Regions from separate parts of the Micrococcus endophyticus genome, predicted to be linked through region 2. Evidence: predicted binding sites of a transcription regulator. Region 2 holds the regulator's gene; each other region holds the start of a gene.
What was found. Region 2 encodes HrcA, which represses chaperone genes, less so after heat shock. Its sites were predicted from a motif close to TTNGCACTCGNNNNNNNCGAGTGCNAA; they were not measured.

Region 1: the regulator HrcA is predicted to act here: its motif matches at 1,930-1,956, upstream of groL (chaperonin GroEL).
Region 3: the regulator HrcA is predicted to act here: its motif matches at 4,849-4,875, upstream of groES (co-chaperone GroES).

What each region holds. Positions count from the first base shown of each region.
Region 1 covers NZ_JACHMW010000001.1:1,673,866-1,679,982, forward strand. The annotation lists gene groL (chaperonin GroEL) at 164-1,795, opposite strand; gene HDA33_RS12895 (LytR C-terminal domain-containing protein) at 2,095-3,111, opposite strand; gene HDA33_RS07660 (DUF3263 domain-containing protein) at 3,115-3,420, opposite strand; gene HDA33_RS07665 (uracil-DNA glycosylase) at 3,457-4,134, shown strand; gene HDA33_RS07670 (threonine/serine exporter family protein) at 4,150-6,060, opposite strand.
Region 2 covers NZ_JACHMW010000001.1:699,735-705,851, forward strand. The annotation lists gene lepA (translation elongation factor 4) at 1-1,659, shown strand, start outside; gene hemW (radical SAM family heme chaperone HemW) at 1,660-2,937, shown strand; gene HDA33_RS03150 (DUF4870 domain-containing protein) at 3,013-3,432, opposite strand; gene HDA33_RS03155 (DUF3097 domain-containing protein) at 3,537-4,397, opposite strand; gene hrcA (heat-inducible transcriptional repressor HrcA) at 4,566-5,579, shown strand; gene dnaJ (molecular chaperone DnaJ) at 5,669-6,117, shown strand, end outside.
Region 3 covers NZ_JACHMW010000001.1:211,780-217,896, reverse strand. The annotation lists gene guaB (IMP dehydrogenase) at 1-787, opposite strand, end outside; gene HDA33_RS01080 (dicarboxylate/amino acid:cation symporter) at 973-2,412, shown strand; gene groL (chaperonin GroEL) at 2,666-4,267, opposite strand; gene groES (co-chaperone GroES) at 4,376-4,672, opposite strand; gene HDA33_RS01065 (hypothetical protein) at 5,249-6,117, shown strand, end outside.

The DNA of each region.
Region 1 (6,117 bases), 970 kb from region 2:
CCGGGTGACGACGATTTCCCGAGCGAAAACGCCCCCGGTTCTGCCCCCCGTCCCTGCCCCCTCCCCCGCTCCCGCGGACGCAGCGAGGCCCGCCCTCCCCGGACGGGGAGGACGGGCCTCGCGTGCTGGGCGCCCGGACGGACCGGGCGGGCTCAGCGGCTGATCACATCATGCCGCCCATGCCGCCCATCGGGTCCATGCCCTCGGCGCCGGCGGCGGCCTTCTCGGGCTTGTCCGCGACGACGGCCTCGGTGGTCAGGAACAGGCCCGCGATGGACGCGGCGTTCTGCAGGGCCGAGCGGGTCACCTTCACCGGGTCGTTGATGCCGGCGGCCAGCAGGTCCTCGTACTCGCCGGTGGCGGCGTTGAGGCCGTGGCCGTCCTGGAGGGTCTTGACCTTGTCGGCCACGACGCCCGGCTCCAGGCCCGCGTTGAAGGCGATCTGCTTGAGCGGGGCCTCGATGGCGACCTTGACGATGTTCGCGCCGGTGGCCTCGTCGCCCTCGAGGGTCAGGCCGCCGAACGCCTTGGCGCCGGCCTGGATCAGGGCCACGCCGCCGCCGGCGACGATGCCCTCCTCCACGGCCGCCTTGGCGTTGCGCACGGCGTCCTCGATGCGGTGCTTGCGCTCCTTGAGCTCCACCTCGGTGGCCGCGCCGGCCTTGATGACGGCGACGCCGCCGGCCAGCTTGGCGAGGCGCTCCTGCAGCTTCTCGCGGTCGTAGTCCGAGTCGGTGTTCTCGATCTCGGCGCGGATCTGGGCCACGCGGCCGGCGATCTGCTCGGCGTCGCCGGCGCCCTCGACGATGGTGGTCTCGTCCTTGGTGATGACCACCTTGCGGGCGGTGCCCAGCAGGTCCAGGGTGGCGTTCTCGAGGGACAGGCCGACCTCGGAGGAGATGACCTGGCCGCCGGTGAGGATGGCGATGTCGGCGAGCATGGCCTTGCGGCGGTCACCGAAGCCCGGGGCCTTCACGGCCACGGACTTGAAGGTGCCGCGGATCTTGTTGACCACGAGGGTGGCCAGGGCCTCACCCTCGACGTCCTCGGCGATGATCAGCAGCGGCTTGCCCGACTGCATGACCTTCTCGAGGATCGCCACCATGTCCTTCACGGAGGAGATCTTGGAGTTGACGATGAGGATGTAGGGATCCTCGAGGACGGCCTCCTGGCGGTCCGCGTCGGTGACGAAGTAGCCGGAGATGTAGCCCTTGTCGAAGCGCATGCCCTCGGTGAGCTCGAGCTCGAGGCCGAAGGTGTTGGACTCCTCGACGGTGATGACGCCCTCCTTGCCCACCTTGTCCAGGGCCTCGGCGATGAGGGAGCCGATCTGCTTGTCGGCGGCGGAGATCGAGGCGGTGGCCGCGATCTGCTCCTTGGTCTCGATCTCGCGCGAGGCGGAGAGCAGCTCGGCGGTGACGGCGTCCACGGCCTTCTCGATGCCGCGCTTGAGGGACAGCGGGTCCGCACCGGCGGCCACGTTGCGCAGGCCCTCGCGGACGAGCGCCTGGGCCAGCACGGTGGCGGTGGTGGTGCCGTCGCCGGCGACGTCGTCGGTCTTCTTGGCGACCTCCTTGACGAGCTCCGCGCCGATCTTCTCGTACGGGTCCTCGAGCTCGATCTCCTTGGCGATGGAGACGCCGTCGTTGGTGATGGTGGGGGCGCCCCACTTCTTCTCCAGCACCACGTTGCGGCCGCGCGGGCCGAGGGTCACCTTCACGGCGTCGGCCAGGGTGTTCAGGCCCTTCTCCAGGCCGCGGCGTGCCTCTTCGTCGAATGCGATGGTCTTGGCCATGATGCAAGTCCTTTCTGGACGTCTGCTTCCTACAGCTGGTGGCTGACCTGCATCGGTGCCCGCGACGGACGGCCCGCTGGGGCCTCACCGGTGGACAGGTCCTCCTCCACGGCGCCGGGCCGGCCGGGGTACGGCTGGCAGTCGCGCCTTCGGAGTGCTAACCCCATTATGAGCACTCGCCCGGGGAGAGTGCAAAAGGCCGGAGCGCCGCACGCCGCGGTGTCCGCGGACGGCGGACGGCCCCCGCCCGGGGCGCCGCGGGGCGCTCGGGCGGGGGCCGTCGGGGCCCGGACGGACCGTCAGCCGGTGACGACGACGGCGACGCCGTTGACCTGCAGGTTGGGGGTCTGCAGCACCGGGAAGCCGAGCTCGGCGGCGACGGCCTCGGCGGCCGCCTGGTTGCCCGAGCCGTTGTAGAGCACGGTGGAGGACTGGATGCCGTAGCCGCCCCAGTTCTGCGCGGACACGGAGGTGAAGCCGGCGGAGCGCAGGCGCTGGGCGTAGGAGGCGGCCAGGCCGGTGGTGCGGGTGGCGTTGTAGACCGTGACGTTGGTGGACCGCGCGGCGGCGGCGGCCTGGGCCGCGGCCGAGCGAGAGGCCTCCGCGGCCTGGGCGGCCTCGGCGGAACGGGACGCCTCCGCCGCGGCGGCGGCCGAGCGGGAGGCCTCCGCGGCCTGGGCGGCGGCGGCGGAACGGGACGCCTCCGCCGCGGCGGCGGCCGAGCGGGAGGCCTCGGCGGCCTGGGCGGCGGCGGCCGAGCGGGAGGCCTCGGCGGCCTGCGCGGCCTCGGCCGAGCGGGAGGCCTCGGCGGCCTGCGCGGCCTCGGCCGAGCGCGACGCCTCCGCCGCGGCGGCGGCCGAGCGCGACGCCTCGGCGGCGGCCGCCTCCTCGGCGGCGCGGGAGGAGGCCGCGGCGGCCTCGGCGGCCGACTGCTCCGCCGCGGACTGCGCGGCGGCCTGGGAGCGGGAGGCCTCGGCGGCGGCCGCATCCTCCGACGGGGAGGCGGGCTCGGTCGTGGCGGCGCCCTCGGTCGGGGAAGCCGGCTCGGACGAGGTCGAGGGGTCCGCGGCCGGGGACGAGGCGGAGGACTCGGCCGCGACGGGCTCGGAGCGGTCGCCCGTGAGCCAGGGCAGCACGACGCCCACGAAGAGGCCGGCGAGAAGGACGAGTCCGGCCACCAGCAGGAGCGGGCTGAAGCGGCGGGCGCCGCCCGCGGCGGCGGCCGCGCCGGCGGGGGCGGCGAAGGACGCGCGGTGGGCGCCGCGCTGGTCCGTGTACTCGGGGACCTCGTCGAAGCGGTCGGGCTGGTAGGCCATGGGTCAGTTCTCCTGGCGGGAAGCGGGCGTGGACGGGGCCGGGTCCGCGGGGGCCCTGCGCGCCCTGCTGCGGGTGCCGCGCTTGCGCAGCAGCCGGGCGACGAGCAGGGGCCGGTAGGCCAGGGCGGCCTCACGGTCCAGCAGTCCGTTCAACACCTGATAGTAGGCGGTCGGGGAGAGCCCGAGACGCTCCCGGACGGCGTGGTCCTTGGCGCCGCCGTGTCGCCACGTGGCGGCCTCGAGGTCCAGCACCGCGCGCTCCTGCGGCGTCAGCGCGTCCCGGCGGGGTTCGGGGGCGGAGGTCGGCATGGCCGCCACTGTACCCAGCGCGGCTACGCTCGGGGGATGGAGTTCATCGCACCCCTGGACCCCGGATGGGAGGCGGCGCTCGCCCCCCAGGCCGCCGCGCTCGAGCAGGTCGGCGCGGCCCTCACGCAGCGGCGGGCCGCCGGAGAGCAGGTGCTCCCGGCCCCCGAGCACATCCTGCGCGTGTTCCGCCGGCCCTTCGAGGACGTCCGGGTGCTCGTGCTCGGCCAGGACCCCTATCCCACGCCGGGCCACCCCATCGGCCTGAGCTTCGCCGTGGATCGCCACGTGCGCCCGCTCCCCCGCTCCCTGGTGAACATCCACCGCGAGCTGCAGGACGACCTCGGCATCGCCCCGCCCGCGCACGGGGACCTCTCGGCGTGGGCGGACCAGGGCGTCATGCTGCTCAACCGCGCACTGACGGTGCGGGCCGGCGCCCCCGGCAGCCATCGGGGCCTGGGCTGGGAGCAGATCACGGAGGCCGCGGTCCGTGCCCTCTGCGAGCGCGGCACCCCGCTGGTGGGCCTGCTGTGGGGCGCCGACGCGCGGCGCATGGCGCCGCTGCTCACCCAGGCGGGGGCCGGCGTCGTGGAGTCCCCGCATCCCTCCCCGCTGAGCGCGCACCGCGGGTTCTTCGGCTCGCGCCCGTTCAGCCGGGTGAACCGGCTGCTGGAGGAGGCCGGCGCGGAGCCGGTGGACTGGCGCCTGCCCGACTGAGCGGGCGTCGGCGGCTCAGCCGCGCTGGTGCATCACGAGCTCGGTGGGCAGCAGCGTGCCCATGCGGTCCGTGATGGGCTTGGCGAGCGTGTTGCCGAAGGCGACGCCGGCGGCGATCGCCACCACGATCACCGCGGCGTTGAACAGGCCCGCCAGGCCGAGCAGCGTGGAGCCGGTCTCCACGGTGAACCCGTAGACCGAGCGGAACATCATCAGGCCCGGCAGCAGGAACAGCATGGACGGCAGCACGATCACCAGGGCGGGCGCGGCGATGCGCTGGGCCACCAGGCGGCCGAGGAACCCGACCGCGGTCGCCGCCGCGGCGGGGACCAGCCGGTCCCCGATGCCGAGCTGCTGCGCCGCCAGGAACACGCCGTAGCCCGCGCCGGAGACGAGCCCGCACGCCAGGATCTGCGGCCAACGGGACTGCTCCACCACCGCGTCGGACATGCCGGCTGCCGTCACCAGGGCCAGCAGCAGCAGCGGCGGGTGCTGCAGGGTCCCCGCCTCGGCGAGGTCCAGGTGCTCCAGGCCCGCGAGGTCGCCGAGGGCGACCGCGACCATGATCCCCGCCATCACCCCCGTGAACACGAGCAGGGCGGAGAGGAAGCGGCCGGCCGCCGTGACGGGGAAGCCGTTGATGGCGTCCTGCACGGCGGTGACGAACCGCGCCGTGGGCAACAGCATCATGATGCCGCCGGCGATCACCACCGCCGGGTTGACCGGCAGCTCCAGGGCGAAGGCGGCCAGCGCGATCACCGTGGCCACGATCGCCCCGAACATGGTGGAGAAGATCTCGGGGAACCGGGCGCGGTCGGCCTGGATCTTGAGCCAGAACACGAGCCAGGTGGAGATCATCCCGAGCAGCGAGCCGGTCCAGTTGCCGCCGATGAACGGGATGAAGCAGGCCACGAACACCCCGGCGAAGAGGATCTCGAACACGGCCGGGAAGGGCTTGGGCTGGTGCCGGATCTCCACGAGCCGGCGCTGGGCCTCGGCGCGGTCCAGGCGGCCGTCCGCGATCTCCTCCACGAGCCGGTGGACGGCCACGAGGCCCTCGAAGTTCACGGAGGAGGAGCGCACCACGCGCTGCAGCGTGTACGGCGACTCGCCGCGGGAGGAGTCCGGCGCGTAGTTCAGCGAGATGGACTGGTTGGTCAGGTCCACCTCGGTCTCGAGGATCCCGTAGGCCTGCGTGACCACGATGATCGAGGTCTCCACGTCCAGGGAGGCCGCACCGAAGCTGAACATGGTCTCGCCCAGCTTGAGCGCGAAGTCCAGGGTGGTGCGCGCCTCGAGGGCGTGCGTCTCGGCCTCGCGGCGCTGCTGCAGGGTCGAGCGCATGCGGCGCCCGTACGGGGAGGAGTGCAGGCGGTCGGCCAGGACGAGCGCCTGGGTGGGCAGGTTCTCGACGAACACCTCGCGCGCCTTGCGTCCGCGGCGGCGCCCGCGCTTCTCCGGCGGGCCCACGGGCACCACGGGGTCCGGGACGGTGACGTCCGGCTCGGGGAGCACGTCCGGGGCGGGCAGGGCGCCGTCGGCGTCCGCGGGGGCCAGCACGGAGGTGGGCACCTGCTCGGACAGGGGCGGCTCGGTGAGCGGGGCGTCCGCGGCCTGCTCGGGGAGCTGCTCCTCCGGCGCCGCCGGCTCCGGACGCGCCACGGGCGCGGCGTCGGCCGGGTCCGGCTCCGCGGCGGCGGGGCGGACGACGGCGGGGAGCGGCTCGGCGGGCTCCACGGCGACGGCGGCGGGGTGGGCGTCCTCGGCGGGGTGCGGCCGGGCGTCCTCGGCGGCCGCCGGGTCCTGCGGCGCGGTGTCGTGGTCCGCCGAGGCGGGGCGCAGCACCGGGATGAGGGCGGGGACGGCGGGGGGCTCGGCGACCCGCGGGTCGAACCGCTCCGGCTCGTGGGTGCCCTCCGGCTCCATGCGGCTCACCGTGTCCTCTCCGTGTGCGGTGCGGGGATGAGAAAGGGCCCTCCCGAA
Region 2 (6,117 bases):
ACCATCAAGTCGCAGGCCGTGCGCATGCCGTGGGAGCTGGACGGCGTGGACTACGCGCTGAACATGATCGACACGCCCGGCCACGTGGACTTCACCTACGAGGTCTCCCGCTCGCTCGCCGCGTGCGAGGGCGCCATCCTCCTCGTGGACGCCGCACAGGGCATCGAGGCGCAGACGCTGGCGAACCTCTACCTCGCCATGGAGCACGAGCTGGAGATCATCCCCGTGCTCAACAAGATCGACCTGCCCGCCGCGGATCCGGACCGCTACGCGGCCGAGCTGGCGACCCTGATCGGCTGCGAGCCCGAGGACGTGCTGCGCGTGTCCGGCAAGACGGGCGTCGGCGTCGAGGACCTGCTGGACCGTGTGGTCCGGTCCATCCCCGCCCCCGAGGGCGAGGCGGACGCCCCGGCGCGCGCCATGATCTTCGACTCGGTGTACGACACCTACCGCGGCGTGGTCACCTACGTCCGCGTGGTGGACGGCCGGCTCTCCCCGCGCGAGAAGATCCGCATGATGTCCACGGGCGCCACCCACGAGCTCCTCGAGATCGGCGTGTCCTCCCCGGAGCCGACGCCCACGAAGGGCCTGGCCGTGGGCGAGGTGGGCTACCTCATCACCGGCGTGAAGGACGTGCGCCAGTCGAAGGTGGGCGACACGGTCACCAACCACGCCAAGCCGGCGGCGGAGGAGCTCGGCGGCTACGAGGACCCCAAGCCGATGGTGTTCTCCGGCCTGTACCCGATCGACGGCTCGGACTACCCCGTGCTGCGTGACGCCCTGGACAAGCTCAAGCTCAACGACGCCGCGCTGGTCTACGAGCCCGAGACCTCCGTGGCGCTCGGCTTCGGGTTCCGCGTGGGCTTCCTGGGCCTGCTGCACCTGGAGATCGTGCGCGAACGCCTCGAGCGCGAGTTCAACCTGGACCTGATCTCCACCGCCCCCAACGTGGTCTACGAGGTCACCCGGGAGGACCGCGAGGTGGTCACCGTGACCAACCCCTCCGAGTTCCCCGAGGGCAAGATCCACGAGGTGCGCGAGCCCATGGCCTCGGCCACGATCATCGTGCCCGCCGAGTTCATCGGTGCCGTCATGGAGCTGTGCCAGGCCAAGCGCGGCAACCTGCGCGGCATGGACTACCTCTCCGAGGAGCGCGTGGAGATCCGCTACTGGATCCCGCTCGCGGAGATCGTGTTCGACTTCTTCGACCAGCTCAAGTCCCGCACCAAGGGCTACGCCTCGCTGGACTGGAAGGCCGACGGCGACCAGGTGGCGGACCTCGTCAAGGTGGACATCCTCCTGCAGGGCGAGCAGGTGGACGCCTTCTCCTCGATCACCCACAAGGACAACGCCTACTCCTACGGCGTGATGATGACGGGCAAGCTCAAGGAGCTCATCCCGCGCCAGCAGTTCGAGGTGCCGATCCAGGCCGCCATCGGCTCGCGCGTCATCGCCCGCGAGAACATCCGCGCGATCCGCAAGGACGTGCTCTCCAAGTGCTACGGCGGTGACATCTCCCGCAAGCGCAAGCTGCTCGAGAAGCAGAAGGAGGGCAAGAAGCGCATGAAGATGGTCGGCCGCGTGGAGGTGCCCCAGGAGGCGTTCATCGCCGCCCTGTCCTCCGACGGCGCCGGCGCCGACTCGGCCGCGAAGAAGTAAGTGCCCGCCCTGCCCCTGGGCGCGCCCGTGCCCGACGACGGCCGGCTGCCGGCCGCCGTCGGCGAGCGGGTGCGCGCGGCCGAGGACGGCGCGGCGCGCACCTTCAGCCTGTACGTCCACGTGCCCTTCTGCACCGTGCGGTGCGGCTACTGCGACTTCAACACGTACACGGCCGTGGACCTCGGCCCCGGCGCCGGCCGCGGCGACTACTGGGAGTCCGCCGTGGCGGAGCTGGGCTTCGCGCAGCGCGCCCTCGAGGCGTCGGCCGTGCCGGCCCGCCCGCTGCACACGGTGTTCTTCGGCGGCGGCACGCCCACGCTGCTGCCCGCGGCGGACCTCGTGCGGATCCTGCGCGAGGCCGTGGAGCGGTTCGGGATCGTCCCCGGGGCCGAGGTGACCACCGAGGCCAACCCGGACACCGTCACCCCGGAGTACGCCCGGGAGCTCGCCGCGGGCGGCTTCACGCGCCTGTCCCTGGGCATGCAGTCGGCGGCGCCTCACGTGCTGGCCACGCTGGAGCGCACCCACCGCCCCGAGTCCGTGCCGGCCGCCGTCGCCGCGGCCCGCGACGCAGGGCTCGAGGTGTCCCTGGACCTGATCTACGGCACCGCGGGAGAGTCCCTGCAGGACTGGCGGGACACCCTGCACGCCGCCGTCGAGCTGGCCCCCGACCACGTGAGCGCGTACTCGCTGATCGTGGAGGAGGGCACGAAGCTCGGCGCCCAGGTGGCCCGCGGCGAGGTCGCGGACGTGGACCCGGACGACCAGGCGGACAAGTACCTGCTCGCCGAGGAGGTCCTGGGCGCGGCGGGGTTCCGCTGGTACGAGGTCTCCAACTGGGCGCACGACCCGGAGGGCGCCGGCGTCCACCGGGCCCGGCACAACGTGGCCTACTGGGAGGACCAGGACTGGTGGGGGATCGGCCCCGGCGCGCACTCGCACGTGGCCGGCGTCCGCTTCTGGAACGCCAAGCACCCCGCCGCCTACGCGCAGCGCCTGGCCACCGGGGTGACGCCCGCCGTGGGGCGGGAGCAGCCCGACGCCGCGGCGCGCCGGCTCGAGCGGATCATGCTGGCGGCGCGGACCTCGGAGGGGCTGCCGGCCGCGGAGGCGGTCTCGGACGAGCCCGGCGACGGCGAGCGTGTCCGCCGGGTCACGGCCGAGCTGATCGCCGCGGGGCTGCTGGACGGCCGCGCGGCGCTGGCCGGGCGGCTGGTGCCCACGCTGCAGGGCCGGCTGCGCAACGACGCGATCGTGCGCGCGCTGGCCGGGTTCTGAGCGGCGGGACCCCGCTCGGCCCGACCCCACCCGGGGGCCCGAGCGTCGCCGCGTTCGCGCGGCGCGGGCCGGAGGTCAGCGCAGGATGCGCAGGTTGAACGGGTAGCGGAAGGGCCGGCCCTTGGACACGTTCGAGGCGCCCATGACGCCGTACACGGCCATGACGGCCCAGGAGAGCGCGCCGAGGATCGCGAAGATCGCGCCGATCACGGGCAGCAGCGCGAGGAAGAAGAACAGCGTGGTGATCAGGGTCGGCGGCCCGGAGAAGTTCAGGGCCTCCTTGGACTCCTGGGAGGTGAACGGCCCGCGGTCCCGGTAGAGCAGCCACACCACGAGCGGGCCGAGGACGCCGAACGCGAGGCTCAGGTGGGCCAGGGCCGCGCGGTCCCGGTCCTGTTTGGCCGTGAGCGGGGTGGCCCGGCCGCCGGCGGAGGCCAGCCAGGCGGGCGGCTCGTGGCCGGGGCGGCCGGCGTCGGGCTGCGCGCTGGGGTTCACGAGGGGCTCCTGATCGGTCGCGTGGCCCGGTCCGCGTGGGCCGGGCTCGGGGCATGGGTCAGCATAGCGTGGCGCCCGGACCGGGCGCGGGAGCCGGGGGCCGCTCAGCGCTCCGGCTCGGCGGTGAGGAAGTCGATGAGCTCCTCCACCCGGCCCAGCAGCGAGGGCTCGAGGTCGGCGTAGCTGCCCACGTGGGACAGCAGCCGCTTCCAGCCCAGGCCCGTGGCCTCCTTCGTGCCGTGGGGCCAGCCGAGGCCCTGGAGCACGCCGGTCTTCCAGTCCTGGCCCTTGGGGACCACGGGCCAGGTCGGGATGCCCAGGACGGCCGGCTTGATGACCTGCCACACGTCCACGTAGGGGTGGCCGAGGATGAGCACGTTGCCGGCGGCGCCGGGCACGCGCATGGCCTCGGCGGCGATACGCTCCTCCTTGGAGCCGGGGACGAGGTGGTCCACGAGGATGCCCAGCCGACGTCGGGGTCCGGGGTCGAAGGCGGCGATCGCGCCGGCGAGGTCGTCGACGCCGTGCAGGGGCTCGACGACGATCCCCTCCAGGCGCAGGTCCTCGCCCCAGACCTTCTCCACCAGCTCGGCGTCGTGCACGCCCTCGACCCAGATGCGGGAGGCGCGTGCGGTGCGGGCCCGGACGCCCTCGACCCGGCGGGAGCCGGAGGCGGTGCGGGCGGGCGGGCGCGGGGCGGAGGCGACGTGGGGGACCAGGGTGACGGGCTCGCCGTCGATCCAGAAGCCGCCGCCGAGGGGGAAGCCCCGGCGCACGCCCCGGCGGTCCTCCAGCACCACCGTGTGCACGCCGCCGGCGCGCTCCACGCGGATCACGGCGCCGGTGAACCCGGAGGCCACGTCCTCCACCACGGTGCCCGGCGCGGCGGGCACGTCCCGCGCGGGGCGCCCGGGACGCCGCGTCATCTCCTCGTGGCCCGCGGGGCCCCAGCTGCTCCAGTCCATGGGAGAGCACGGTAGCAACGGGCCGGGGCGATCACCGTGAGCGAAGCCGCCTCCGGGACGCGGGCGCCCGGCGTGGACCGGGCGATAGGATCAGCACTTGACTGGCCGGAGTGCCAGTCGTGAGCCGCCGGCGCCCGGCCGGGACCGCGAAGACAGAGGAGGACCGAGATGACGGAGCAGCCCCGCCGCCTCCAGGTGCTCCAGGCGATCGTGGAGGAGTACGTGGCCCGCCGTGAGCCCGTGGGCTCCAAGGCCCTGGTGGAGCGGCACGCCCTCGGCGTGTCCTCGGCCACCGTGCGCAACGACATGGCCGCCCTCGAGGAGGAGGGGCTCATCGTGGCCCCGCACACCTCGGCCGGACGGGTCCCCACGGACAAGGGGTACCGCGTGTTCGTGGACCGGCTCTCCGAGGTCAAGCCGCTCTCCCCGGCCGAGCGCCGGGCCGTGCGCACCCTGCTGGACCCCTCCACCGACACCGAGCACATGATGGAGACCACGGTGCGCCTGCTGGCGCAGCTGACCCAGCAGGTCGCGGTGGCGCAGTTCCCCCACGAGGACGGCTCCACGGTGCGCCACCTCGAGCTCGTCCCGCTGACCCCGGCCCGCGTGCTCGTGGTGCTCATCCTCTCCACCGGGCGCGTGGACCAGCGCCACGTGGTGCTGGAGACGCCCCTGCCCGAGGCGGACCTCGCCGTGCTGCGCGGGCTGCTGCTGGAGGCCGTGCTCGGCCTGGGCCCCGCCCAGGCCGCCGCCGTGGTGGACGCCGCGGTGGTCCGCATGCGCCCCGAGCACCGCGAGGCCGCGGCCCTGGTGGCCGGGGCCGTGCACGCGCTGCTCGAGGCCGGCCGCCAGGACCGGATCGTGATGGCCGGCACCGCGAACCTGGCCCGCTCCACCGGGGACTTCGGCGCGTCCATCGGGCCCATCCTCGAGGCGCTCGAAGAGCAGGTGGTGCTGCTGCGCCTGCTCACGGAGATGGAGCACGACGCGCACGGGGTGTCCGTGCGCATCGGCTCCGAGAACGCCGGATCCCTCGCGGACACCTCGGTGGTGGCCGCCGCCTACGGACCCGGCGCCGTGGCCAAGGTCGGCGTCGTCGGCCCCACCCGGATGGACTACCCGGGCACCATGGCCGCCGTCCGCGCCATCGCCCGGTATCTCTCCCGCATCCTGACCACCTGAGGGGCGCCCCGCCGCGTCCCGCCCGCCGGGCCCGAGCCCGAGCCCGCACCCCCTGCACGTCCCGCTCGTCCTGAGAGGAAGACCCCACCGTGACCGACCACTACGCGACCCTCGGCGTCAGCCGCGACGCCAGCACCGAGGAGATCCGCCGGGCCTACCGCAAGCTCGCCCGCACCCACCACCCGGACGTGAACCCGGACCCGGAGTCCGCCGAGCAGTTCAAGCGCATCTCCCACGCCTACGAGGTCCTCTCGGACGAGGGCCGCCGTCGCGCCTACGACACCACCGGCAACGAGAACGGCCAGTCCGGCTTCCCCGGCGGGTTCGGCGGGGGCGGGGGCTTCGGCGGCTTCGCCGACATCTTCGAGACGTTCATGAACGCCGCCGGCCAGGGCGGCCGCGGCGGTCCGGCCAGCCGCGCGCGCCGGGGCCAGGACGCGCTCGTGACCGCCCCGATCGATCTCGAGGACGCCGTGTTCGGCGGCGAGCAGACCATCACCCTGGACACGGCCGTGCGCTGCGAGCGCTGCGAGGGCTC
Region 3 (6,117 bases), 490 kb from region 2:
GGGCGTCCACGCCGGCCTCCACGAGCGCCATGGCGCGCTCCCAGCCGTCGCCGAAGAAGCCGACGGCGCCGCCGACGCGCAGGCGGCCCTCGTCGTCCTTCGCGGCGTCCGGGTACTTCTCGGCCTTGTCGAAGTCCTTGATGGTGATCAGGCCAGTGAGGCGGCCGGCCTCGTCCACGAGGGGCAGCTTCTCCACGCGGTTCTGGGAGAACAGGCGGATGGTCTCCTCGCGGGAGATGCCCTCGCGCGCCGTGATCAGCGGCATGCGGGTCATGGCCGTGTCCACCGTGCGGGTCTCCCACTCCTCGTGGGGGATGAAGCGGGTGTCGCGGTTGGTGATGATGCCCAGCAGGGTCATGTCCTCGGCTACCACGGGCAGGCCGGAGACGCGGTACTGCGCGCACAGCTCGTCCAGGTCGGCGAGCGTGGCCTTCGGGCCGATCGTCACCGGGTCCTTGATCATGCCGGACTCCGAGCGCTTCACGGTGTCCACGTGGCGGGCCTGGTCCTCGATGGAGAGGTTGCGGTGGATGATGCCCATGCCGCCCTGGCGGGCCATGGCGATGGCCAGCGGGGCCTCGGTCACGGTGTCCATCGCCGCGGAGACGACGGGGATGTTGAGGCGGATGTTGCGGGTGAGCTGGGTGCTCGTGTCCGCCTCGGCCGGAATCACGTCCGTCGCGCTGGGCAGCAGCAGGACGTCGTCGTAGGTGAGGCCGAAGAAGCCGAAGGGATCCGCGGAGGAGTGGACGGGCTCGGAGCTGGGCCCGGTGCTGGTGGTGGTCACGAAGGCGCCTTTCGGGACGGGTGTTTCCGCGATTCTATGCCCGGGGGTCAAACCGACGACCCGGGTGCGGGCCACATCACAGGACCCCCGCGCTGGGCCACGCAGGGACGAGACGGACGTCACCACGACGTCACATGGCGCAATCCGTTTCGTGGTCATGGTATCGGACGGCCTAACCTCCCCGGATGAGCACCGCACAGTCCTCCCCCGCACCGGCGCCCCGACGCCGGCTCCCCGCCTGGACGTCGAACTTCGGCTGGCAGATCGTCGCCGCCCTCGTCCTGGGCCTCGTCCTCGGCCTCGTCGCCCGCTCGATGGGCCACACCCCCGACTCCCCCACCTGGCTGGGCGAGACGCTGGCCACGATCGGCAGCGTCTACATCAGCATCCTCAAGGCCACGGTCATCCCGCTGGTCTTCTTCGCCGTCGTCGCCTCCATCGCCAACCTGGCCCAGGTGACCAACGCGGCCCGCCTCGCCGCCAAGACCCTGCTGTGGTTCGCCATCACCAGCCTCATCGCGGTGCTGATCGGCCTCGCCGTCGGCGTCGTGATGCAGCCCGGCGTCGGCACCGGCCAGAGCGCCCCCGAGTCCTACCAGGCCCGCGACGTGGGCTGGCTGGACTTCCTCACCTCCATGGTCCCGGCCAACTTCCTCGGCCTGACCGTGAAGAGCACCGTGGGCGAGGACGGCGCCGTGGCCTCATCCCCCACCTTCAACGTGCTGCAGATCCTTGTGATCGCGATCGTCGTCGGCATCGCCGCCCTCAAGGTCGGCGAGAAGGCCGCCCCGTTCCTCACGTTCTCCCGGTCCGTCCTGGCCGTCATCCAGAAGCTGCTGTGGTGGATCATCCGCCTCGCGCCGATCGGCACCGTCGGCCTGCTCGGCAACGCCGTGGCCTCCTACGGCTGGTCCACCATGGGCACGCTGGCGAAGTTCGTCGTGGCGATCTACGTGGGCCTGGCGATCGTCATGTTCGTGGTCTACCCCGTGCTCGCCCGCCTGCACGGCCTCTCCGTGAAGCAGTTCTTCACCGGCGTGTGGCCGGCCGTCCAGCTCGGCTTCGTCTCCCGCTCCTCGCTCGGCACCCTGCCGGTGACCCAGCGGGTGGCCGAGCGGAACTTCGGCGTCCCCACCGGCTACGCGGCGTTCGCCGTCCCGCTGGGCTCCACCACCAAGATGGACGGCTGCGCCGCCATCTACCCGGCCATCGCGGCCGTGTTCGTGGCCCAGTTCTACGGGATCGAGATGAGCCTGGGCCAGTACGCCCTCGTGGTGCTCGTCTCCGTGCTCGGCTCCGCCGCGACCGCCGGCACCACCGGCGCCACCGTGATGCTCACCCTCACCCTCTCCACCGCCGGCCTTCCGCTCGAGGGCCTGGCGCTGCTGCTCGCCGTCGACCCGATCGTGGACATGGGCCGCACCGCCACCAACGTGGCCGGCCAGGCGCTCGTGCCCGCCCTCGTGGCCAAGCAGGAGGGCATCCTCGACCAGGCCCGCTACGACGCCGAGCGCGTCGACATCATGGGCGAGGACGAGGAGGAGATCGTCGAGGCCCGCGCCCAGGACCGCGACGACGACCAGGACCAGATGGTCGGCGCCGCCGCCCGCCCCGCGCGGGACTGACCCCGGCCCGCCGGCCCGCTGGCGCGCGGCGCCTCGACGCCCCCGGAGCCCCGGAATCCCGTTTCGTGCGGAAGACGGGAGCCTCCGGGGGCGCTTTCGTGCGGGAAACGGGAGGCTGCCGGAGCACTTTCGTGCGGGAAACGGGAGGCTAGGCACCGGCACCGGCGCCGACCCCGCCCCCGCCGCACGCCCCCGGACACGGGACCGGCCCCTCACCCGAAGGTGAGGGGCCGGTCCCGTGTGACCACGCGGATCAGTGCTGGTGCTCGTCCTCGTCCTCGGGCTTGTCCGCCACGAGGGTCTCGGTGGTGAGCACGAGCGCGGCGATGGAGGCCGCGTTGGCCAGAGCCGAGCGGGTCACCTTCACCGGATCGATCACGCCGTCGGCGATCAGGTCGCCGTAGACGCCGGTCTTCGCGTTGAAGCCGTGGTTCGGCTCCAGCTCGGCGACCTTGGAGACGACGACGTAGCCGTCCTCGCCCGCGTTCTGGGCGATCCAGCGCAGCGGCTGCTTGAGCGCCTTGCGGACGATGTCCACGCCCGAGGCGGCGTCGCCGGTCAGGGCCTGCACGTCGGCGTCGGTGTCCAGCACGGACAGCGCGTTGATGAGCGCGGTGCCGCCGCCGGCCACGATGCCCTCCTCGAGGGCGGCGCGGGTGGAGGACACGGCGTCCTCGATGCGGTGCTTGCGCTCCTTGAGCTCCACCTCGGTGGCGGCGCCCACGCGGATCACGCCAATGCCGCCGGCGAGCTTGGCGAGGCGCTCCTGGAGCTTCTCGCGGTCCCAGTCGGAGTCGGTGGCGGCCGACTCGGCCTTGATCTGGGCGACGCGGGCCTCCACGTCCTCGGCGGAGCCGCCGCCGTCGACGATGGTGGTCTCGTCCTTGGTCACGGTGATGCGGCGGGCGGAGCCGAGCACGTCCAGGTCGGCCTGCTCGAGCTTCATGCCGAGGTCCGGGGAGACCACCTGGGCGCCGGTGAGGACGGCGATGTCCTGCAGCATGGCCTTGCGGCGGTCGCCGAAGCCCGGGGCCTTCACAGCCGCGACGTTCAGGGTGCCGCGGATCTTGTTGACCACGAGGGTGGACAGGGCCTCGCCCTCGATGTCCTCGGCGATCACGAACAGCGGGCGGCTGGCCTGCAGCACCTTCTCCAGCACGGGCAGGAGCTCCTGCACGTTGGAGATCTTGCCGGAGTTGATCAGGACGTACGGGTCCTCCAGCACGGCCTCCTGACGCTCGGCGTCGGTGACCATGTACGGGGACAGGAAGCCCTTGTCGAACTGCATGCCCTCGGTGACGTCCAGCTCGGTGGAGGTCGTGGAGGACTCCTCGATGGTGATCACGCCGTCGGTGCCGACCGTGTCGAACGCGCGGGCCAGCAGCTCGCCGACCTCGTCGTTCTGGGCGGAGATGGCGGCCACGTGGGCCACCTCCTTGCCCTCCACCGGGCGGGCGTTCTCCTGGAGGCGCTGCTCGACGGCGGCCACGGCCACCTCGATGCCCTTCTTGACCTCGCCGGGGGCCGCGCCGGCGGCGACCTGGCGCATGCCCTCGTTCACGAAGGCCTGGGCCAGCACGGTGGCGGTGGTGGTGCCGTCGCCCGCGATGTCGTTGGTCTTGGTCGCCACCTCCTTGGCCAGCTGCGCGCCCATGTTCTCGTACGGGTCGTCGAGCTCGATCTCCCGGGCGATCGTGACGCCGTCGTTGGTGATGGTGGGGGCGCCCCACGCCTTGTCGAGCACCACGTTGCGGCCCTTGGGGCCGAGGGTGACCTTGACGGTGTCGGCGAGCTTGTCGATGCCGGCCTGGAGGGCGCGGCGTGCGTCGTCGTTGAAAGCCAGCTGCTTGGCCATGACGGACGCTCCTTTCGTTCAGAGAGTCGGGGGGAGCGGAGACGCGAGGGGCCCGGCGGGCGCGCACCGGTGCGGTGCGCGCCGCTCACCGGGCCCGTCGCGGCGGGGTCACTTGGTGACGACGGCCAGCACGTCGCGGGCGGAGAGCACCAGGTACTCCTCGCCGCCGACCTTGACCTCGGTGCCGCCGTACTTGGAGTACAGCACCACGTCGCCCTCGGCGACGTCGACGGGCACGCGGTTGCCGTTCTCGGCGACCCGGCCCGGGCCCACGGCCACGACCTGGCCCTCCTGCGGCTTCTCCTTGGCGGTGTCCGGGATCACGAGGCCGGACGCGGTGGTCTGCTCGGCCTCCAGGGGGCGGACAACGATGCGATCCTCGAGGGGCTTGATGGAGACAGACATGCTGCACACTCCTTCTTCGTCGACGTGCGGCTCCGGCGGGCTCGCCGGTCCGCTGATGCTGTGGTCTGCGGGTGTGCCACGGGCGTCAGACCCTCCGTCGTCGCGGTGCCGGACGGTCCACCTCGGGCATTGGCACCCGGTACCCCCGAGTGCCAGCCCTGACTCTACTCCGGGCTTTGGCACTCCTTCAACATGAGTGCCAGCCGTGTCCGCCAGGGGCGGAGGGGGCGGTGGCGGGGCGGCTCTCGGGGCGGGGCGGCCGCCGAGCCGCTCGCCCGGCTGCTGGCCCACTGCCCCTCTCCCCGGCCGACCTCCCAGCCCGGTCCCGCCGGACCGTTCCCCCTCCACTTTCTCTCCGGCCGTTCCCCCGTCCCGCCCGGTGGCGTTGCGCTCACAACACGCCGTCGGCCGGTCCGTCGTGCGGCGCGTCGTGAGCGCCACGGGCGCTGCGGGCCCCCTGCTGCGCCGGGCCTCCGTCGTCGGGCACTCCTGCACAGCCCACGCCCGGCCGCATCGTGTCCACGGCGCCCGCCGCCCCGGCGCCTCCGGGGCCGTCATCCAGGGAGCATCTCCCCCATGACGACGACGTCCCGCACCCGCCTGCCTCCGCTTCCGCTCGTCTTCACCGTGGCCGAGGCCCGCGCCAAGGGCGCGAGCCGGTCCCGGTTGCGGCGCCAGGACCTGGCAGTGCCGCTGCACGGCGCCCGCGTCCAGTCCGTGGGCACTCCCCCGACCTGGACCGGGCTCGGCTTCGCCACCCCGCCGCACTCCTGGACCGTCGAGGATCTGACCGCCCTGCAGCGCCTGCGGCCGGACGCGGTGCTCTCCCACGCCACCGCCGCCCACCCGCACGGGATCCCCCGCCCCCTGGACCGTGCCGTCGACGCCCCCGAGCCCGTCTCCGTCTCGACTCCTCGCGACGTCCGCCGTCCCGGCGTGCGGGTGCACCGCCGGACCGTGCCGCCGGAGCACAGCAGCGTGGTCCACGGGCTCACGGTCACGAGCCCGGAGCGGACCTGGGCGGATCTGTGCGCCCTCCGTCCGCGCTGGGATGAGGCGGACCTCGTCGCCGCCGGCGACCATCTCGTCCGGCACCCGTGGGCGGGCGGCGGGCGGCTTCCGCCGCGCACCACCGTCGAACGCCTGGCCGAGGTCCTCGAGGCGCTCGCCCCGTTCCACGGCGTCGGCCGGGCCCGTGCCGCCCTGGGGCGGGTCCGCGTCGGAGCGGACTCCGCCATGGAGACCCACGCCCGCCTGGCGCTCATCGACGCGGGCCTGGGCGAGCCCCTGCTCCAGCACAAGGTCGCCCCCGACGATCCCGCACTGGCCGAGTCGGACCTGTACTTCGTCGACCTCCGGGTCGCCCTCGAGTACGACGGGGAGCATCACCTCGACCGGCAGCAGCAGGCCCGGGACGCGCGCCGGGACCGGCGCCTGCTCTCCTA